Prolixibacter sp. NT017: one gene and its partner. The protein of the gene in region 2 interacts with the protein of the main gene of each other region in a pairwise test. Links are inferred from orthologs where the notes say so. Each region holds a gene or a part of one and is shown on either strand. Other genes may lie near its edges. The genes, in order: GJU87_RS07460 and clpB.

Region 1 (11,186 bases), 1.2 Mb from region 2 along the record:
GTTGTCTTATCGCGCTGACTTCTGTCAGCCAATTCCTTGATACTGATCCCTTCGTTGTACCACAATATGGTCAACAATGAAAACTGTTCAGGTGTAATATCCAGATTTTCTTTACGGAAGACACTTTCCACATGTTGGTGAACTTTTCTGGCTATCGCCCCCAACTGGAATATGAGGTTGTCATCCAATGATTTCGGAATTCTCATGATTTTTAGATGTATATGCAACTAAATTACAGCATCTATTTGATAAATGCAATACATATACGCAAAAAAATCCAGCTTCGGGCCTGATAGACAGGTGGAAGCTGGATTATGAGCATTGATTGAGAGAGGGATTTTATCTATTCCCTGTTTCGGGCCAGAAAATACAGTGCGATAGGACGGTAAGCTGCATGCGCAAACTTCGAGAAAGCGAACAGAATAACCAGTTCCATTGAAATGATGGTGTGAATCATAAAAATCACTTGGCTCAGCGTTTCACTCAGATTAAACGAAACGGCCACTTCCATCCAAAAACCAGTTAAACCAGCAATCCAAAGAAAGAACAAGAACATCCAGTCTGCCAGTTTAGTGGCCTCGTACGTTTTTGTAGGTTTGGTCATGCGGTAATACATGGCCAGCGATGTTCCGTAAATCAGGAAAAGTCCGGAAACGGTACCCAGGATGCGTGATGGCAACCAGATGATTGTTGCCGGATCTTTAAACAGGAAGTCGAGAATAGTGGCAAACAGGAGGCCGATAAAGCCCCACATGATTGACCAGTGCGCAAACCACGGACGAACCAGGTTGGGTTTCGTACTCCAGTATTCTCCCTCATCGGTTGAACACTTTTGATATCGTCCCATGGTTCCAATCTCGGTCAGTACTTCGCCAATCGACTGAGAAACTGATTTTTTGGTTTTATTTGAGTCTGTACTGTGTTTACGGTTCAGTCTCCGACTCATACTGAAAATGCCCAGAAGAGCCGTTAATCCTGTAAAGGAAAAGACAATCAGTCCCATCAAGTGAATGACCGCATAAGGCATCCAGCTGAAAATCCAGCGCGATACCGTGAAGTCCGGCTTCATGGTCAGTAAAAAGAACCCCAGAATCGTTGCCAAAACGAGGGTCAGCAGGATGGAAAACGGATTGCTTTTGAAAATGAGCTTCGTGATACCTGAGGGCTCATAGTTCGCAATTGCATAGCGGCGCAAACCGGCCATCAATTCACCCGGGTCGGCCTGACGCGGACAAGTTGCCGAACAATCTCCACAGTGGTAACACATCCAGAGCTCCTTGCTGCTCAGAATTTCTTCTTTCATTCCCAGCATGCTGTAGCGTATCATCATTCGCGGAAAACTGGCATTTTCTTCGGTCAGGCTGCAAACGGCCGTACAATTACCGCAGTTGTAGCAGGCGCTGAAATCGACAGCTCCGTACTTTGCAATATCTTTTGCCAGTTTTGGATCTACCTTTGACATAAGTGCTTAGTTCTTTTGATTCAAGTGATAGTAAAAATACTCGTCCATGTCATCGATCTCACCGGTCACTACATCACCATACTTTCGCATCGACATCACATAATAGGTCGCTTCATGGGCGGGAAGTTCAGTTGCCTTAGCGATTTCAGGAATGGTTTTTGGGCCTTCCTTCAATGCATCCTTGATCAACTTCTTCATTTTATTGTAATGCTTGATATTGGCTTTCACCTCCTCCGAAACCGTCCTTTTTTCCTTTATTACCTTGACGGTACGTTGTTTCTCTCCTGCCATTTTATCGGGTATTAAAGAGTTTACAATTGGTCGTTAATAATCACTCTCCTTGAGAGCATCAATCATTCCTTCTATCTCGGAATTGGTATAGCCTGAAAGCTCGATGGCATCAGTCGGACAAACCGGTAGGCACATTCCACAGCCTTTACAGTTCGATTCGTTCACTTTCGCCACCTTCTTGCCGTTCTCTTCCACAAACTCGAAAGCACCGAACGGACAAGCTGCAGAACAGCTGTCACAAACCTCACATTTTTCCGCATCGACTTTCGCCATGATGGGCTCCAATGTGATTTCCTCACGCTTCAGCAACGAATAAGTCTTAGCAGCCGCAGCCAGCGATGATTTCACCGTTTCGGTGATATTCTTCGGTCCCTGGCAGACACCGGCAATCAAAACACCGTCGATGGTCGTTTCCACCGGGCGCAGTTTGGGGTGAATTTCGTTGTAGAACTTATCGCGGCCGTGCGGAAGTTTCAGTGTATCGCCAATGGCATCATCCTTCCGGGGAGTCATTCCCGTTACCAGAACCACCAAATCAGGCTCAATTTCCAGCTCTTTTCCGGCAGTCAACAAGTCATTCACCTTGACAACTGTATGTTTTCCGTTAGAACTAACTTCAGGGAAAGTATCTTCGGTAAACTGAATGTAGATATCGCCGTTTTTGGATGATTGCTCATACAACACTTCCTGTTTTCCGTACGTCCGGATTCCACGATTAATGTGGTAAACCGTCATATCCGGCACTTTTTCACGCACTTTAATAGCACTGTGAACAGCTGAGGTACAACAGTAACGCGAGCAATATTTATTTTCACCTTCCGGCTGACGACTTCCCACGCAGTAGATATACGCCGTGCTCCGGATTTTCTTTCCGTTGATTACTAAACCCTTACCCTTGCTGAGTTCCAGGTGACGCTCCAGTTGTGGTAACGTGATGACATTGTCGTAATCGCCGTAACCGAACTCTGATTTTTCCGGCTCATACGGGTCAAATCCGGTGGTAATCATCAACGAGCCTGTCTGAAGCGTAATACGCTCTTCTTCCAGGTTCAAATCGATGGCATCGCTCACTTCGGCACATTTACCGCACTTGGTACAGTTGACAGCATCAATGGCAGCTATTTCCGGGAACTGGCCGGGATGAAAGTTCATCAACGCCTTTCGGTTGGTTAAACCGAAGTTGAATTCATCGGAAACCTCCTCAGGGCAAACCTGAATAGCTTTCTCAATTGTCGAAGCATCAGCGTCTTTCTTCACACCGCGCGAGGTGATCTTCACTTCAATCTCGAAGTTACCAACACTCCCTTTCTTGGAAACAAGTTCGGCACCAGTGAACAGATTGATATTCTGACGCTTCTTTACTTCCTGATAAAGATTTTCTACAACTGATTTTCCGGTTTCTCCCGGAAGGAAAAGCTTGCCCCACTGCGAGGTACGGCCACCAACGTAATGTGATTTTTCAATCAAATACACCTGCGAGCCCATATCGGCCAATTCAATGGCAGCTTTCATCCCCGCTACACCGGCACCAACAACGGCTACCACATTGTGAGCAGAAATGGAAACCGGGTCCATCGCTACTGAGTGTGAAACCCGCTCAACGGCAGAACGCACCAGCGAAATAGCTTTCTCGGTGGCACCTTTCTTATCGTCAGAGTGAGCCCAGGAGCTTTGTTCCCGGATATTCGCGTGAACGTAGTTGTATGGATTGAGTCCGGCCCGTTCGGCAACTGCCCTGAATGTTAAGAGGTGCAGCTTTGGAGAGCAGGATGCCACTACAATGCCGTCGAGCTCCAGGTTTTTGATGTCCTCAGCGATTTCCTTCTGTGAGGAATCGGCACAGGCAAAAATGGTATGCTTGGCAATGGCAACGCCTCCCATCTTTTCAGCTTCTTCTCTGACCTTATTGACATCAATAACGTCGGAGATATTACCGCCGCAATGACAAACGTATACGCCAATCTTGTTCTTCATGCGAAAATATATTGATTGTCAGGAAATCCTTACCAGGAAATAGGCCCAACAATATTTAATTCATTATTCAAGTAAATCAATCTTACTAACACTGAATCAAATCATTATTCAGTCAATGCAAGATAGCTGGCAGCTTCGGATGATGCCGAGCCAGCTGAAAGGATTGAATCCGGAATGTCCATCGGGCCGGAAGCCGCTCCTGCCACAAACACACCTTCGATGTTGGTCATTGCCGGACGTTTCAGTTCATCGATTTGCTTCACGTAGCGATAGTCATCGAATTCCAGCTTCTGTGTCTTGAAAACCTGTCCGATTTCATCGTTGGCCAGAATACCTACCGAAAGAACAACCATATCGTGTTCGACCTCCTTCACCTGGCCTGTTTCAATATCATCGTACCTCAAAACGAGGTTTCCGTTTTCCTTCTCCGAAATTTTACCGATTTTCCCTTTTACGAACTCAACCCCCATTCCTTTAGCTGTTTCGTAGAATTCGTTGAATCCCTTACCAAACGAGCGAATGTGCAGGTAATAAATGGTCACATCGGCCATAGGCAATGCTCCCATCAGCAATTGAGCCTGCTTGATGGAATACATACAGCAAACCTGCGAACAAATGGGATTTCCCACGGTATGGTCTCGTGAACCGGTACAAAGTACGTAAGCGAGGTTGTCGGGCATTTTACCGTCACCCGGGCGTAAAATCGTGTTGAAAGGACGTGTAGGAGCCAACTCACGCTCCATCTGCATGGAAGTGATAATGTTTTTGTATTTGCCGTAACCGTAGCGCGGCATTTTAATTGGGTCGAACAATTTGTACCCGGTAGCGACCACTACACTCTTAAATTGATAAGTCTTCTCTTCCGGCTCTTGTGAGAAGTCAATGGCATCAGCCGGACAAGCCCGTTCGCAGGCACCGCACAATGAGCAATTTTCGATATCGATGGCAGCAATACGCGGGTTCGCAATACTGAACGGAACAAACACCGCTTTCCGGCCAACCAGATTAAACTGGTACTGATCCTTCACCACAACAGGGCAAACCGGCTCACATTCCTGACAGCCTGTACAAGCGTCTTCCTTTACATAACGGGGTTGGCGTAAAATACGCGCTTCGAAATTCCGTTCGCCTTTCTTTTCGACTCCTTTTACTTCACTACCGGTAAAGATGGTAATGTTGGGATGCCGGGCCGTTTCCGACACTTTGGGTGTGGTAATACACGCTGCACAGTCGAGGGTAGGAAAAACCTTACTCAGCAGAATCATTTTGCCGCCAATCGAGAGTTCCTTCTCCACCAACAGCACCTTATAGTCCATTTTGGCCAGGTTCAGCGCTGTCTCTTCACCGGCGATTCCACCACCAATAACCAGTGCGTCGTATGATAAAACTTCGTTCTCCATGTTACATTTCTATTGTAAAATATTCCGGTTACGCCGGTACTTTGGAAAGGGCTTCGTAAAACGATTTCATGTGTTTTACGAATGGTTCGGCGCATACCGAACACAAAGCAGCCATTTTCAGCCGGGCCGGTTCAATCCCCTTAGCTTTCATCATCTCGTGTGTCTGGGCAATAATCGCCGCGGTTTTGTCCACGCAACTTTCACCGTATGAACAGTCGGTCCCGTCGGCTGCAATGAAAACACCGTCAAAGCCCTGCTCAAAGGCATGCATAATCCAGCGGGATTTAACGGAACTTGAACATCGTAACGGAATGGAATAAATGGTTGGCGGGTAGTGCATTTTCAACAACCCCGCGAGGTCAATCGCGGGGTCGGAAATCTTTTCCGTTGAAAACACTAAAATTTTAGGAGCTTTATTCGCCATTTTAGTTTTTCGTTTTAAAGCTTACGCTTTGCGTAGATAAATTTTGAAAAAGCCTGATTCTTCAACGGTGCCCATGTATTCATGGTTTTTCTTGGTAGCCCATTTGGGAATATCCTTCTTGGTACCTTCGTCAGCTGATAATATTTCCATTACTTCGCCTGATTTGATTTCAGCGATGGCTTTTTTAGCAGCCAACAGCGGTCCGGGACAAGCAGTACCACGAGCATCAACAACTTTGTCTGCCTGAATGGCAACTAATTCTTCCTGTGACATAACTTTGAGTTTTATTATATGAATAACTGAATAGCACTCTCTTCCGCGTCAGCGAGATAGGTTCCAACCCCGCAGTAATTCAGGTTCGGATAATCAATCATCTCATCCTTACTGAGTCCCATCAGGTCCATCGACATCTCACAAATGTTGATCTCGACACCTAACTCTCCCGCGGTTTTTAGTAAATCATCCAGAGAGGCTACATTCTTTTTCTTCATCAATGACTTGAGCATGGATAATCCGGCTCCGGCCATGTTCATTTTCGAAAGCTTCACGTCCGAGGTTCCCCTGGGAAGCATGGCTCCGAACATTTTAGACGTCAACTCCTTCTTCTTTGCCCTTTTCTCTTTATCGCGTAAAGCGGAAATGGCCCAGAAGGTGAAGAAAAGCTTGACTTCCATATCCATGGCTGTGGCACCGGTGGCAATAATCATTGCAGCCAGGAGTTTATCGAGTTCACCTGAAAAGACGACCATCGAAAGTTGATCCTTCTTTTTGGTGGCTTCGAGCTGCTTGATTCGACGTTCCAGTTCCAGTATTTTCTCTTCGTCAACTAATTCCATAACTTATATAAATAAGTGTACGTCAGATTCCTGGGCGGCGGTGATGTATTCACTGATACCCACGATATCGTCGACTAATTCATTAAAATCCTCCATTTTCTCGGCTCCCCAGATTTTTCCGGCCAAACCACACACATGAATTTTCACTTTGGTTATTTCTTTGGCTTCGCGGAAAAACTCCAGCCAGGGATTGACATTCAGTTTCTTCAGCGAATCCAGAAATTCCTGTTTCAGCTGAGGATTTTCAGCCATTTCCAGTTTTGTTGCGTCTGCAGCTACATCTTTTCTGAAGGCACGCGCTCCTTGCAGAAGCACGTAAATATCAACATCCATGTCATCGGCTGCTGCACCCGTCAGTACCACACCAGCTGCAGTGAGCTTATCGATACTTCCGGAAAAAAGCGCCATGGTCATTCTTTTAGGCATGATTCTCTTGCTTTAATAATTATGTAAACATTGACATATTAACAGGGGTAAAAGTATAGACATACGAAGTAGGGTGAAAAGAAATCGGTGTGAGGTTTATTTTGTTTCGGTGTGACATCGATCACATTTTTTTGCTAAATTTGGCGTCAATAAGGTTTAGCAATAGTATTTATTACCATGAGTCAGTGTCTGTGCCTGAATTGTAAAGTACGTTCGGCGGCAGCAAACCACCTTTCGATAGATGAGCTTGATCTGCTGGGAAAACGAAGTGTCGAAGTCGAGTTTGACAAAGATGAAGTCATTTTTAAGCAAGATGCATTTGCCAGTAATATTGTTTACCTGCGCGAAGGAATTGTCAAGCTGGTCATGCGCGGACACAACCGCGAGCAAATCCTGAAAGTAGTAAAAGCCCCCACCTACCTGGGCATTCCAACCACCATCGGCGACAATGTAAATAACTATTCAGCTGTTGCACTTACGCCGGTATCGTGCTGTTTTATTGACCGGGCGACTTTCAAAAATTTTGTGGAATCAAACGGGAAGTTTGCTTACGAAATACTGACCACCATCAGCAAGATCGAACTCCGACAATTCCAGAATTGTGTCAACCATATTCAAACGCAAGTGACAGGCCGTGTTGCCGGCATGTTGCTCGATTTCTCCAAAAATCTTTACGGCAGTAATCACTTTCAGTTGACCCTGACCCGCAATGATATGGCCGATTTGTTGGGAACCTCCAGGGAAACCGTTAGTCGTATTTTGACTGATTTCGTAACGGAAAAACTGATTGAGGTGCACGGAAAAGACATCACCATACTGAGTGACGAAAGGCTGGAGAAAATCAATCTCGCCGGTTAGTTCTCACCTATCTTTTTGTCGATTACGACATAAATTCCTTCAAAAGAGTCCTCTAATTAACGCAGCTTAACAAAATATAGCAAGCTTTAAGACTTCTGCGTCCGTCATTTTTTTGCCCCACTTGTTCAATATAGCAAAACACAATGCCCTTGCGGGCAGAATGCAAATATGATGGACTCAAAAATTCAGATATCATGAAAAAGAACGTCTTAACGCTTCTCGTCATGCTCATTATTATGACGTTTGGCACTTCTTCGATGGCAAGCACAAGCAGTATCAAAAGAGCACAAAAAGATACGCTCTCATCAATGATGTACCCGCCTCACATGATGGGACCCGGTGTGATGCAACCCGACATGATGCGCGCCCACCAAATGATGCACCATGGCCATAGTTTGATGATGTCACGCTACCAGGGACCATCCTACCCGAAAGTGATGAAACCCTATTTGTTCATCGTGAATCAAATACCGGAATTGCGAATGGAGCTTTCTCTTTCCGACAAGCAATATGAAGAACTGGTAGACCTACGAACAGAGTACCTGCAGAAAAAGGATGGACTGGAAGGCGAACTCAGTAAAATGAATCAGTTGTTACACAACGAATTATTGAACAACACAGCCAATAAAGCCGTGAAAGAGCAACTCAGCTCAATAACTGAAACGAAAGCCAGTGTGATGATGGCTGCCTATTCGACGGTTCAAAAAATGAGAAACCTGATGAAACCTGAGCAACAGAAAAAGCTCGACCATATGATTTCCAAAATGCTAAACGAAAGAAAAGCAAATCGCAATGACCCCAAGTTTTATCAGAGGCCATACTATGAATAAAATGAGACAATGATTCCGGCCACTGGTTGTACATCCCGGCAGTATGTTTCTCGTAGAAGCATCTGTCGGGATTTTAATTTTCCCAAAAGAAAACCTCTATATAACTAAATATTAATCAAGCAAATCACTATTTTTGGATAAACCCAAACGAAACCAACTGTTATGAAATGCTTCCTTGCTTTACTCTTATGCTGTTTTCCGTTGATTATCAATGCACAAGAATTACAATTAGTCTGGTCTGACGAATTTGACTATGAAGGACTTCCCGACTCCACCAAATGGAATTATGAAACAGGATTTGTTCGAAACAACGAAGCACAATACTACACAGACCATAGACTGGAGAATGCGCGCGTGGAAGACGGCAAACTAATTATTACAGCAAGGAAGGAACCCTATGAAGGTGCTGAATACACTTCGGCCAGTTTAAACACGAAGAAAACTTTCAACTTTACTTACGGAAGAATTGAAGTACGGGCCCGCCTTCCGAAAGGGCGCGGAGTGTGGCCTGCCATCTGGACACTTGGAAGTAATATTGACAGCATAGGCTGGCCTGCCTGTGGTGAAATCGACATCATGGAATATGTCGGCTTCAATCCCGATACCATTTATGCCAATGTTCACACCCGCGATTATAATCACAATCTGGGAACCGGAAGGGGTGACAAAATCTGCCATGAACATCTATCAGAAGAATTTCACGTATTTGGCGTTGACTGGTACCACGACCAACTCATCTTCTCGATAGAAGGAGTGCCCTATTTTACCTGCAAGGACAATGGTGAAGGTGAAGGCGCCTGGCCGTTCAACAAACCGCAATTCTTACTCATCAACCTGGCCATTGGCGGTTCGTGGGGCGGTCAGCAAGGAGTCGACGATTCGATTTTCCCGGCCGAATACCAAATTGACTACGTGCGGATTTACCAGTGGAAGGAATAAAAACACCAGCTACTTTTTCAGATTCTTCAAACGAGCCAGCAAAGGTGGATGCGAGTAATGGAAAAAGACATACGCTTTGTGTGGCGTCAGATTACTCAGGTTTTTCACCGAAAGCTTTTTCAACGAATTCCCCAACGCTTCAGCCAGTCCATAACTGGCAGCGAAACTATCGGCCTGGTACTCATTTTTCCGGGAAAAGACATTCATCCCCATCCCGATAAGGAAAGAAAGCGGCGTATACAAGATTCCAAAAGCGACCAAACCAACATGAAAGCTCGCCTGATGAGCACCTAACGCTAACGCAGGTTCTGGTCGCCCGACAACCAAAGAGAAAATATATAGCATGACCGCCGTATTCAGCAACGACAACAGAAGGCCGGAAACAATGTGCTTCTTCTTGTAGTGGCCAATTTCGTGAGCTAAAACAGCTACAATCTCTTCGTTTTCCATTTCATCCATCAACGTATCGTAAAGCACAATTCGTTTCTTCGCACCAAAACCTGTAAAATAAGCATTGGCTTTCGTCGAGCGTTTGGAACCATCGATAACAAAAATGTTGTCCAGTTTGAATCCAGCTCTTTCAGAAAAGCGTTGAATAGCATCACGTAACTCACCGTCTTGCAGTGGTTTCTGTTTATTGAAAAGTGGAACTATCAATGTCGAATAGAACATGGTCATAAACAGCGAGAAAGTCGTAATGACAATTAAAGTGTAAACCCAGAACATTCCCTGCGTCTGCTCATATATCCAAATCACCAGAGCCAATAAACCACCACCGATCACTGCCGCAAGCAACAAACTTTTGATGTGATCGAAAATGAAAGTCTTCACGGTAGTTTTATTAAAACCGAACCGTTCCTCGATAACAAAGGTGCTGTACCAACCAAATGGCAAAGTAAGGATGTCGGAAGCCAAGCCAATAACGCCGAAAAACAACAGTCCCAGCCAGATTGGACTATTGGTCCATTCGCGTAAATAATTATCGAGCCAGCCAAAACCACCCAGGGCAAACATTAAGATAATAACCAGAAAACTCAGGGAGGCAGTAATCAGTGAAAAGCGACTTTTTACCTTTTCATATTCCTGCGAACGGGCATATTGCTCTTCATTGTAAATTCCTTTCAGTTGATCGGGAAGTTGAACCGACAAGGAATTTGAATTCAAATATTCAAGATAACGTTCAAATAGAAAATCCAGAACAATGATTATCAATATGATGTAATAGACAGAATTATGCATCAGTCGCGAGAATTAATTTGTGCGGAGCGAATGTACAAAATATCACCTTCCACCGCAACCAGACATCAACCACCAAACTGTTTTTTCAGCTTTCGCTCTTGCTGCAGGCGTGTGGCGAGGATATTGATATAGTCCATGCACTTCTGTTTGTGGTCCTCATTGTCGTACACGTGATATGATTTGGAAACCCACTCAAGCGCCAGTTCAATATGCCCCAGCATTTCACACGCCAAAGCCATATTGAAAGTTGCTTTCGCCCGGATATTTTTATTGTCACTCTTCGACATTTTAGTCCAGATTTCAGCAGCTTCTTTCCACTGATTTTTCGTTGCCAGAGTATCAGCCTTCTTCATTTCATCGTTTCCCGAATAATAAATCAACCGGTCAGTCCATTTCCAGGAAGGTACAAACAGCATTGCTACCCTGGTACCGTTGTTTTCACCGTAAGTGTCAAGTACATCCACAAAGGTCTTTGGATACCGGTTATTTTTCTCATAAGCAATCGAC
Region 2 (11,564 bases):
GCCGGAAGTGAAGAAAGAGAAAAAAGCGAATGCTTCTCCGACTGAATCCGCTGATCGGGGTTCCAATCGAGCCGTTAATGATGCATCGAAGAAAAAGCAGACGAAAGATCAGTTTTTTGATAAATCCTACCGGGATGAGATTGCAAAAGCCAAGGCCCTGGTGAATGATGTGAATAAAACGCTTTCGCAGAAAATACCGGAAATTGGTGATGTGAAAATGCCTGAGGAAACCACTGAGGGCATGAAGCCGGAGGATATTAAGAACACCATTTACAAGGGGAAAAGCAATATTCATTACTCACTCAAGGACCGGTATCATGTCCGGTTGCCGATTCCCATTTACCTGGCGCAGGGCGGTGGAGAAATAACAGTGGATATTGTGGTGGACCGAAACGGCCAGGTGCTGAGTGCCACACCTCGTCCCAACCCGAATGTCACCGATACCATGTTGTACGCATATGCAAAGAAAGCGGCCGAGAATACAGAGTTCAATGTTGCCCCCAATGCTCCTGAAAAACAAAGGGGAACGATTACTTATAATTTCGTTCCCCAATAGCATATTTTCGTCAGCCGGTTTTACGATACAAACTGGCTGAAGTTTTTCATAAACTGAACCCGTTCCCAGGCTGCGGGATTTCCGGTCGATGAATGCTTCAGCATACCGACGAAATCTTCGACTGATTCAAATTCTTTTTCAGCCATCCATTCCTTCAGCTCTTCAAGCAAGATTTTAATGTGCTTCGGACCGTGTTTGTATACAACCGAAGCAATCTCAACCGCTTTGGCACCTGCCAGCAACTGTTTTACGATGGCGTCGGCCGAGTGAATACCAGTTGAGGCAGCTAAATCGCATTTTACTTTTCCTGACATCAACGATACCCAGCGAAGTGTTTGGTTGTAATCGCCCGGTGATGAAAGAATGGGGCCGGAGGTGACCGTCAGATTTTCGGTATCGATATCAGGCATCCACGAACGGTTGAAGAGCACAAGGCCCTGCACTCCAGCCTCTGAAATCCTGCTGATGTAGGAAGCGAGATTCGAACAGTAATACCCTATTTTCAGGGAAACCGGAAGAGAAACAATTTCTTTTACCTGGTGAATAATTGCATCGGTGATAACGAGGTTGTCCAGTTGTTCGCGATCGTCGTCCGACGGAAGGAAAAAGAGGTTGAGCTCAAGTGCGTCGGCACCGGCATCCTGAATCTCTTTCGCAAGGTACATCCACTTTTGACTGGAGATACAGTTGATGGAAGCGATGACCGGAATTTCAACGGCTTCTTTTGCTTCTTTGATGAGGCGAATATATTTCCGGACGGAGTCTTCGTACAACTCCTCCTCTGTAAAATCGATAGTTTCGGGAAATAGGAAAGGCCTGCCGGTCATGCGGTGTTCGGTTTCCTTCATTTCCAGAATAATCTCTTCTTCGAAGAGCGATTTCAAAACAACGGCAGCCGCTCCGTTGGCTTCCAGTGCTTTTATTTTTGCAACTGAATCGGTAAGTCCTGAGCTGGCAATGATAATGGGATTCTTCAAAGAAAGTCCCATAAACTTCGTCGATAGATCTGGCATAATGATAGCTTTGCTGGTTAATGTACTTCGCTTAAGATACAAAGTTTAACCACAAAAACCCATTATTCGATAGAAAACCTATTTGGAGAGTTTAAGCAGAAAATTCAGGCTACGTTGGTTGAATTCATCCGCCTGCTCGATGTTACAAACATGCCCGCATTTGGGCAAAATATCGAGGTTGGTAAAGGGGAATTTTTTCCAGTAGTCGATGGATTCATCGAGGAAGTTGAAATCCTGGCTGCCCATGATCATTAGCATCGGCGATTTGAATGGCTTATTGAAATAGTTATCCAGGTTCTTCTTCAGATCAGCCACCAATCCCAGCCACACCTTAAATGCTTCCGATTTAATCTGAGCCGCTTCCCTTACAAAAAGCCGGCGGGCCACTTTATGATTCCGGTAGGGCATCAAAATCCAGGCAACCAACTGGTAAAGTTTGTGATAGGGGATAAAGCTTGACAGGAAAACGCCGGTTTTAAACAGCAGGTGCGTCCTGCGATTTAACTTCATTACGCCACCACCAATAATGACTGATGAGACTACTTCTGGTGCAATATCTTCAATAATCCGAATGACAATTGAGCCCATTGATATCCCGATGAAGTGTGCCCGTTCGATTCCTTTTTCATGCATTAGCGTAAGCACATCGTGGGCTACCATTCGGAAAGAAAGTTCATCATCTTCCGGTTTGGTCAGTTCTTTCGAGTTACCATGATCCCGCAAATCGGGGAGGAGCAGATTGAAATGGCTGCGGAATGCAGCAATCTGGCGACCAAATGTTTTGGAACTTCCTCCGGCACCGTGAATGAAAACAATCCATTCTTTGTGCTGCGGCTGAGTGTACTCCTGAAAGCTTAATATTTCCATCGATGAATTCTCTAACAGGGTGCAAAGTATAAAAATCCCGTTCGAATGACAAAGCCGATTCGAACGGGTTGTGTGTTTATTCCTTTTTTTAACAATTAAAGCATTTAAAAATTGTAAGTGAGTCCGACACCGAGGAGTTGTTTTAACTGCACCCTGGGCCCGTGTTCTACACCGCTGGAATCGACATATTTGATGTTGTCGTCGTATTTTAATGTGGTACCGAAGTTGGCCGTCAGATATTTATTAATCTGCATGTTGAATCGGACATCCCAGTTAACATCGATGTTTTGTGGTTTGTCTAAATAGTTGGAAAAGAGATCGAGTTTTGTTTCCAGATCTACATTTTTCAACAAATCTTCCTGGGTGTATGCAAGCTTGACATAAGCACCGAATTCAGCGCGGAACTTATCGCCCGGACTTACGCCGAATGCTCCAACAGTGGATAGTGAGTCATCGGCAAGAAAGGTAAACTTGGTACTGACCGGTGACAAAAACGCCGAAAAATTATCGCTGGGCTTGTAGTCGAAACCGAGCGCGAAATTCATGTAGCCCGGAGCCATAAAGTTGGAAATGTATGTAGCCTTGTTCGGGTAATTATACCCCTTGGCCAGCTGGGTTCTGAAATCGTAGAGGGCCGACAAGTACCATTTACCGTTGATTTTATAGCCATACTTCGACGAGAAGCTCAGTTTATCGACACTCTTGCGCAAGCTCTCACTGGCGTTCTTGACTAAACCATATTGCACATCAAAGGAGTTATCCCAGATGTGTTTATTTTTCTTCTTATTGGCATTGATGTTAAAAAGAAAAGTCCCGGAAACAGATCCGTCACCCCCTTCGGCCCAGTTGGTAAGCGAAACCTGGGAAAAGTTGAGTGAACTATTTCCGTTAATGGTCCAGTATTTAGTGGTATCAGCCGGCGTTTGAGCCTGAAGAGCCAATGTTCCTGTTAAAACAATGATGAGGATAGATAATTTTTTCAGCATGTTGTCAAATTTCGTTTGGTTATCCATTATTTTTCATTAAAAAGGTGGACATCCCTTTGTGGAAATGGGATGGAGATACCTTCTGCATCGAATGATTTTTTTACTTTTTCGGTATAATCAAAAAATAGGCCCCAGTAATTGGCTGCTTCGACCCATGGTCTGACGACAAAGTTCACCGAGCTGTCTCCCAATTCCTGTACGGCAACAAAAGGAGCCGGATCCTTGAGTACCCGCTCGTCTTCTTCCAACAACCTTTTTAGGATATCACGGGCTTTGTCGATATCGTCGGAATAGCCAATACCAAACTTCATATCGACACGACGTGTGGGCATAGCCGAGTAGTTGGTCATGCTCCCGGTTGCCAGCCCTCCGTTGGGAATGATAACCTGTTTATTATCGGGTGTATTCAGAATTGTGTTGAATATCTGAATTTCTTTTACGGTTCCCATGTGTCCCTGGGCCTCAATGAAATCGCCTACTTTAAATGGTTTAAATATGAGGATGATAACGCTTCCGGCGAAGTTTTGCAGGGTTCCCGACAAGGCCATGCCGACAGCCAAACCAGCGGCACCCAAAATAGCAATAAACGAGGTCATCTGGATTCCCAGCATACTGGCAATGGTAATCACCAACAGGATTTTCAGGGTGATATCGAGAAGGCTAATCAGGAACGAAGAAAGGGAAGGCTCTATTTCTCTTTTCCCCAGTGTTTTTCTTACCAGTTTATCAATCCGTTTAATAATCCACAGACCGATAATCAAAATAACAACAGCATAAACGAGTTTCAGGCCCCAGGTTTGAATCAGGCCCCATGCTGCATAGGAGTAATCATTCAGGTTTTCCATTTTTTTGTCTTTTAGTCATGTTAATCGAGTTTGAACCGGACGATATCATATCGCTATATTCTAATAGAGTAAGTCTAAATTAAAGTGTTAAAGCAATTTATACAACAATTTTTTGCTTTAAGGCTTATTTGCCGGAGTATCAGAATTTCTTAAAAGCGAATTCCTGAAGTAAACCGGATTATATAAGTAGTTTATTATCAGTTTAAAAGTGTTTTTTAGCAACGATGATTGTCTGCTCTCAGGTTGTCACTCTTTATTTTCTTTAAGAAAAGGTTGATTATCATTGAGGCATAACGAAGTGCCCGATAGAAAGTTCAATTCTTCGTAAAGGAGAAAACGATTACAGCAGCAATCGGGATGGGAAAAGTTGATTGATATATAGGAGGTAGTATAAATAAAAAAGAGGGGGAAACCTGATGCAATAAAAAAGGAACCGGGAAGAGAACCGGTTCCTTTTTGAGCTAACGTGATGTTAGCTTCCTTTTCATTCTTTCACTGTTCTCAGCATATCGGCGTAACCCGACATTTCACAATAGTTGTCAAGCAGCTCGTCGGATTCGAAGCCTCCTAAAGCTTTAATACGGTTCCAGTCACGGCAGGCACCTTCTTTGTCACCGACTTCATAGCGGCTCATGCCTCGTGCCAGCAAGAGACATTTTTCGTTAGGTAATAATACAATTCCGCGGTCGAAATGGCGGATGGCACGCTTCGGATTTTGCTTCAACAAGAGCTGTTTGTTCCCCTTGATAAAGTAGTTCGTAGCCTGGGACTTCAAATCAGATGACTCTGACAGTTTAAAGGTAACAGCAAATTCTTTGTCCATGGCGACAGCTTCCTTGTTGTTACATCCCGGTTTCCACAAACCACTGGTTGTTCTCAGAACACGAATAACTTCTTGGTCCATAGCGGAAGAAACGCTGTTGATAACAACAAAGTTGCTCAATGTTCCATCGGGCTGAACAGTAAACTGAATGACTTCTTTTCCTTCCCGAAAATCCTGGGCATCGGCTGTAGGATATTCCAATCGTTTAATTACGTAGTCATTGAGCGATTGCAGTTCAACGTTGGCTTCGTTTACCAAAAGAGCGGCGCCTTTAAATCCGGCAAATTCCGGTGGAGAAACTCTTACCTCCTCAATGTTTTCCTGGCTGAATGCAACTACTGAGAGAAGTAATCCTGCGAATAGTAAGAAGAGTTTTGTTTTCATGGCTTCTTGTTTTTAAATTAGACATAATACTGTTTGATGCGTAAATATTTCGTTCACTGTATAAACCAGTGATATGGACTAAACTTCTGTTAACAGTATTAATGCTTAACAATCCTCTTCGATTCCGCATAACAAATTACAACGACAGTGCCACGTTTCATAAGTGACACAATGATAGGTTCTTGGTAGTTTTTGCAGGGACGAATGACCAGGGGTTAGTGTCCGCATATGAAAGCTTCTGTGAACGATTGCGAACAAACGTCTACACTATGGTAAATAGTTTGGGGTAATTATTGATTGAAAATAATTGGATATTGGATTAGTAGTGAATTGACTGACATATTTTCATCATTTTCAAAGATTTGCATGTCAAAAAATCCTGATAAACAGACGGTTGAAGACATTTTGTCTGTTGTTGTCTTTTGGCAATAAGTTTGATATTCGTGAGGAGAAAAATGGGAGAGACCTGAAGTGGTCCCGGTCGGTTTCTTTCTATTGGATAAATGCTACAACGGGGCAAGTTGGATTTGGGCAACAATAAAAAATTAAAAATACAGACATGAACTTTAACAATTTTACCATTAAAGCGCAGGAGGTTGTGCAGCATGCCATTCAGGTGGCGCAGGGAAACAACCAACAGGTAATCGACACCGGGCACCTGTTCAAAGGTTTGTTTAGCAAAGCTGAAAATGTCACCGGTTTTCTGTTGAAGAAACTGGGAGTCAATAGTTCAACTTTGCAGCAAGCACTCGATCAGATTGTCGCTGGTTACCCAAAAGTGTCGGGCGGCGAGCCCTATTTGTCGCCGGCAGCGAATACGGTTATTCAAAAAGCGACCGGTTATTCGCAAAATATGGGCGATCAGTTTGTTTCGGTAGAACACTTGCTGCTTGGTTTGCTCGATGCCGGTGATTCTGTGAGTAAGATGATGAAAGACAGCGGTATCAACAAGAAGGAACTGGAAGCTGCTATCGCGGACTTGCGCAAAGGGTCGAAGGTGGACAGTCAGACAGCCGAGGATACATTCAATTCGCTGAACCGTTTTGCGATCAACCTGAATGAGCGTGCCCGTTCCGGTAAGCTTGATCCGGTGATTGGCCGTGATGAAGAGATTCGCCGGATTTTGCAGATTCTTTCGCGTCGTACCAAAAACAACCCGATTTTGATTGGTGAACCGGGTACGGGAAAAACCGCAATTGCTGAAGGGTTGGCTCATCGTATAGTCCGTGGTGATGTACCCGAAAACCTGAAAACAAAACAAATTTTCTCGCTCGATATGGGCGCGTTGGTTGCTGGTGCCAAATACAAGGGTGAGTTTGAGGAACGATTAAAAGCCGTGGTGAACGAGGTAGTGAAAGCCAACGGTGAAATCATTCTTTTCATCGATGAGATTCACACGCTCGTTGGTGCCGGAAAAGGCGACGGCGCAATGGACGCAGCCAATATCTTAAAACCGGCGTTGGCGCGAGGCGATTTACGTGCAGTTGGTGCAACAACTTTAAATGAGTACCAGAAATACTTCGAGAAAGATAAAGCACTGGAGCGTCGTTTCCAGATTGTCATGGTGAACGAGCCCGATACCTTGAGTGCGATTTCCATCCTTCGTGGTTTGAAGGAACGGTACGAAAGTCACCACAAGGTGCGGATTAAGGATGATGCGATCATTTCGGCTGTTGAACTTTCGCAACGGTACATCACCGAACGGTTTTTGCCTGATAAGGCAATCGACCTGATGGATGAGGCCGCAGCGAAATTACGGATGGAGATGGATTCTCTTCCGGAAGAGCTGGACGAAATAGAAAGGAAGCTGAAGCAATTGGAAATTGAGCGCGCGGCTATTCGTCGGGAAAACGATACCCGAAAGCTGGCGAACCTCGATGAAGAGATTGCCAACCTGAAGGCAGAACAGACGAAGTATCGTGCTTCATGGCAGGCCGAAAAGGATGTGATTGATGCAATTCAGCGCAACAAGTCTGAGATTGAGGAGATGAAGCTGGAAGCTGAGCAGGCGGAACGGCAAGGTGATTACGGTCGTGTTGCCGAAATCCGTTACGGAAAAGTCAAAGGTGCCGAAGAGGAAATCCAGCGTTTGCAAACGGAATTAGCTAAGCTGCAGGGCGAATCTTCCATGATCAAAGAGGAGGTAGGAGCAGAAGACATTGCTGAGGTCGTTGCCCGCTGGACCGGAATTCCGGTTTCCCGGATGATGCAAAGTGAACGCGAAAAACTGCTACAGCTGGAAGATGAGTTGCACAAGCGGGTTGTCGGACAGGATGAGGCAATTGCAGCTGTATCGGATGCAGTTCGTCGTTCGCGTGCCGGATTGCAGGATGAAAAGCGGCCGATTGGTTCGTTCATTTTCCTGGGAACCACGGGTGTCGGAAAAACAGAATTGGCGAAGGCGCTGGCTGAATATCTTTTCGATGATGAGAACATGATGACCCGAATCGATATGTCGGAGTACCAGGAGAAATTCTCGGTAACCCGATTGATTGGTTCGCCTCCGGGCTACGTTGGTTACGACGAAGGTGGGCAATTGACCGAAGCGGTTCGGCGGAAGCCTTATTCAGTGGTGTTGTTCGACGAGATCGAAAAAGCACACCCCGATGTTTTCAACGTTTTGTTACAGGTGCTTGATGACGGCCGGTTGACGGACAACAAAGGACGTCTGGTCAATTTCAAGAACACCATCATCATTATGACCTCGAATATAGGGTCACACATTATTCAGGAGCGGTTTGAGAATCTGAAAGATGAAAACCGTGAAGAGGTGTTGGAGCAGACCCGTTACGAGATGCTGAATCTCTTGCGGAAGAGCATTCGTCCGGAATTCCTGAACCGTATTGATGAAACGATTGTATTTACGCCGTTGAATCATGAAGAGATCAAGGAGATTGTGCACCTGCAGTTCAACCTGATCATGGAGAGATTGAAGAAAAGCAATCACGAAATCTCCATCAGCGATGCGGCTGTAGAATGGGTTGCTGCTTCTGGCTTTGATCCACAGTTTGGTGCCCGCCCGATCAAACGGACGTTACAGCGTTTCGTTCTGAATGACCTGTCGAAACAGTTACTGGCAGGAACCATCTCAGAAGACAAACCTATCCTGGTGGATGTGGAAAACGATACCCTGGTTTTCAGGAACTAAATAAATTAAATCCCCCGGCGTCTCTCAACCGGGGGATTTTTTTGGTTTTTACCGCAAACTGACTTTTTGAACGACAGCTTGTTCGTCGTCAGTCCAACGAACAAGATAGATTCCGGTCCCGGGTTGTAGCCGGGCGTGATTGGTGTGGTTGATTGAGTATTCAGTTATTTTTTGCCCGATAAAATTGAACACTTCGAGCTTTCCTTTCAGAATCTGTGATGCCGTGACATGAAGGATTTCGCCAGAGCTGTAGATACGAACCTTCTCATTGGTGAACTCATCGAAGCCGGTGCCGTTTTTAAGGTGCAGGATTAAGCTGTTGTTTTCTCCTGCGGAAGCATCGTATCGTAACGTATCACTGCTTCTTAAGTCGAGTATTTCTCCGGTGATTGTGTTTTCCAGCGATATGGTGATTCCATTACTGAATGAATTGGAAACCTCGCCGCTAATGCTCAGTTCATCAGCATCCGAAATGTATAATCCTAACGGAAAGCTTGCCGGGTACGTGCGTGCCTGGTTGATGGCCAGTTTCTCACCTTCCTGACTGAACCACAATTGTGGTACTCCGATATCGTAATAAACCAGCTTTCGCGAATCTTCATTAGAATCCAGTTCATCGTTGTTTGTTTGAGCGAATCGAACTAAAGTGAAATCATGTCCATTAGGACCGGTCACTTTCAGCCGAACAATATAATCTTCGGGTACTCCTTGTTTCAGAAAATATTGATCGGTTGGAACACAATCGTCTAGGTTCACTGAATAGTTACCTGCCTTGGTGGCTTCCACAAAAAATCCCTGCATAGGAGGAATCATATCCGTAAACTCGGGATTGGTGACTGTTCCGTCGGAAGCGATTGTCAGGTAGGTTTTGGCATTCGGATCGAACATATAAGCTGTTCCTGTTGTGTTGGTCCGGTTCGAAGTCGACCAATCGATAGCTCCCAGTCCGGGATTGCCAACAAAGTTGAAGTTGTTGCCGGCATCTTCGAAACTTAGCGGAACGGACTGCGTTCCGGAAATCGGACTGCCATTGAAAACGAGCTCGAGTTCTTCGCGGGTACTGTAAAAGCCATATCCGGTCATGGGAGAGAGCGGTAGTGTCTGGTCCGACACATAGCTCCAGGCACTTTCATCTGCCGGTTGAGAGTTATCGTAAGTAATCAGATAAACCATGCCGTAGACCGGTTCGAACATCGCAGCTGTGTTATCCTCTACCGGCGGAGTCAGGAAGAGCCACTTTTCTGCAGTCAATGCTCGTTTGGCATACAAGATGCAGCTTTCAGGAAGATATTGCTGACCACCCAGTGAAGCATCCGATTCGAGTACGAGTGTTTTGGGAGTCACTCCTGCGGTAAGCACAGGGTAATGGTCAACGCCGGCGGGAATAATGCCTTTCATGGTTTCATCCGGAACTCCATTATTCCAGTTGGCTGCATTGTTCCAATCATTATCAACTGTTCCGGACCAAGTTGTTTCCAGGTTGGGAGATGCCGTTAATGTTTGTCCGGCATTTACGGCACCAAATGAAGATTCTGCCGACTCTTGCCAGGTAAAGTCTTCGTAGTAAGAACCGGAGCCAGTCAATTGAATGGAAAAGTTTGGTGGCGTATCATTATCCTCTTTGGGCTCAATTGAAATCGACGTTAAACCAGTTGCATCACCTTCTGTTGCCGTCACAGGACCTTCATAACTTATGAATTGAATAAGTTTGTGCTGATAAATTAGTGCCAGACCATCCGGTCCTTTTTGCAGTGTGCCAAAATCAAGATCGTAAAAAGCAAATGTCCCTTCAGTAGAAGTAGATGCAAAATTACCCAAAGTCATTTCGTCTATTATGGCTCCATTATATCCGTTGTAATGGATAACGTTGAAATCTTCCAATACATAATTATCTGCATTCTCGAGAACAATCTCTACTCGTCCGTCCTCAGTTTCGTTGTCATCATAATGAAACTCGTTAATCCAGGCATTGGGTAAATCATCCAGTGGCGTGATGAGCACTGTTTCGGGAATGGTTCCGTCTGTTTTTACATTGGTGGTTTCATCACTTCCCCGATAGGGAATGATCTGTGTATACCAGCGAGTTTCACTTCCCGGAATATAGACTTCAGCTGCAGTCGTATCCTTATAGATGACAATCAAAGCCTCACCGTCGCTGAAATCGGTGTCTTCTACCGGAGTCTCACCATCTATGGGCGTTTGAGCTGTTGTTTGTGTGAAGAGCAGAAGATAGCCTTCGGCTGCTTCCTCTCCGCTGTTTTCATCCCACGATAGATGAACGGTATTGCCGTTTTGTCCGGCGAGTCTGAAATCGCTTACGTGGTTCGTAGGTTCTGTTTCCAGTGCGGTTCCAGTAATTGCTACCAAAACGGTCTCCGGTAGTTCGGTTGTTTCGTGGGTGATGTCTCCGCTGGTAACCCCGGGAGTGTCCGGAGCAAAGCGGACATAGATGGTTGTGGACAGTTCGCCGTCTGTTCCCGTGAGCGAAAGAGGAGATGCATTTCCCTGCCAGTTGGTTTCGTCGGTGGAAATTTCGAATCCGGTAGGAGGCCTAACAACGAGGTTGTCCCTCAGATACTGGGCATTGACTGTATAAGATGACGTCGCAGAATTCTCACCTGAAACCACGTCACCAAAGTCCGGAATGCTTTCGACTGAAACCGTTACTTCGGGAGCAGGTTGGTCCAACGTAGTGACATCTCCGCTGGAAATCTCGCTTTCCATCACCACCTCATCGTCCATCAAACGTTTAGCCTTCAGTTGAAAATAATAAGTTGTTGAGAATTGAACGGACGTTGCTTCATATGAAGTAACATTCCCAATGTCTTCATCGACAATGGGATTTGAATAATCTTCTTCTGCGCTAATGATGAGGTAATAAGATGTTGCCTGGTAACTGGCCTGCCATTCAAGGGTAAAACGGTTGTAATCGATGGCACTGG

Evidence for each region.
Region 1: the proteins of clpB (region 2) and GJU87_RS07460 interact in binary tests that used the Escherichia coli proteins (3 or more experiments, as listed by UniProt). The link is inferred for Prolixibacter sp. NT017 from one-to-one orthologs.

The regions. Positions count from the first base shown.
Region 1 is NZ_BLAV01000001.1:1,793,064-1,804,249, reverse strand. The notes cover bases 4,199-6,978. They hold GJU87_RS07460 (sulfurtransferase TusA family protein), read right to left. Parts: upstream 5,825-6,978; coding sequence 5,573-5,824; downstream 4,199-5,572. Other genes in these bases: GJU87_RS07450 (DsrE family protein), read right to left, coding at 6,391-6,813; GJU87_RS07455 (DsrE/DsrF/DrsH-like family protein), read right to left, coding at 5,839-6,387; GJU87_RS07465 (hydrogenase iron-sulfur subunit), read right to left, coding at 5,156-5,551; GJU87_RS07470 (CoB--CoM heterodisulfide reductase iron-sulfur subunit A family protein), read right to left, coding at 4,199-5,127. Outside these bases: GJU87_RS07490 (MarR family winged helix-turn-helix transcriptional regulator), read right to left, coding at 1-206; GJU87_RS07485 (4Fe-4S dicluster domain-containing protein), read right to left, coding at 344-1,462; GJU87_RS07480 (hypothetical protein), read right to left, coding at 1,469-1,753; GJU87_RS07475 (CoB--CoM heterodisulfide reductase iron-sulfur subunit A family protein), read right to left, coding at 1,787-3,727; more of GJU87_RS07470, read right to left, coding at 3,832-4,198; GJU87_RS07445 (Crp/Fnr family transcriptional regulator), read left to right, coding at 6,991-7,671; GJU87_RS07440 (Spy/CpxP family protein refolding chaperone), read left to right, coding at 7,866-8,501; GJU87_RS07435 (family 16 glycosylhydrolase), read left to right, coding at 8,664-9,440; GJU87_RS07430 (M48 family metallopeptidase), read right to left, coding at 9,450-10,589; GJU87_RS07425 (DUF6340 family protein), read right to left, coding at 10,745-11,186. UniProt on the Escherichia coli protein: Involved in thiosulfate metabolism.
Region 2 is NZ_BLAV01000001.1:3,002,920-3,014,483, reverse strand. The notes cover bases 5,670-8,827. They hold clpB (ATP-dependent chaperone ClpB), read left to right. Parts: upstream 5,670-6,033; coding sequence 6,034-8,622; downstream 8,623-8,827. Other genes in these bases: GJU87_RS12420 (hypothetical protein), read right to left, coding at 8,671-8,827. Also shown: GJU87_RS12455 (hypothetical protein), read left to right, coding at 1-556; GJU87_RS12450 (dihydroorotate dehydrogenase-like protein), read right to left, coding at 577-1,569; GJU87_RS12445 (alpha/beta fold hydrolase), read right to left, coding at 1,648-2,436; GJU87_RS12440 (DUF3078 domain-containing protein), read right to left, coding at 2,541-3,422; GJU87_RS12435 (mechanosensitive ion channel family protein), read right to left, coding at 3,449-4,267; GJU87_RS12430 (energy transducer TonB), read right to left, coding at 4,752-5,474; more of GJU87_RS12420, read right to left, coding at 8,828-11,564. UniProt on the Escherichia coli protein: Part of a stress-induced multi-chaperone system, it is involved in the recovery of the cell from heat-induced damage, in cooperation with DnaK, DnaJ and GrpE. Acts before DnaK, in the processing of protein aggregates.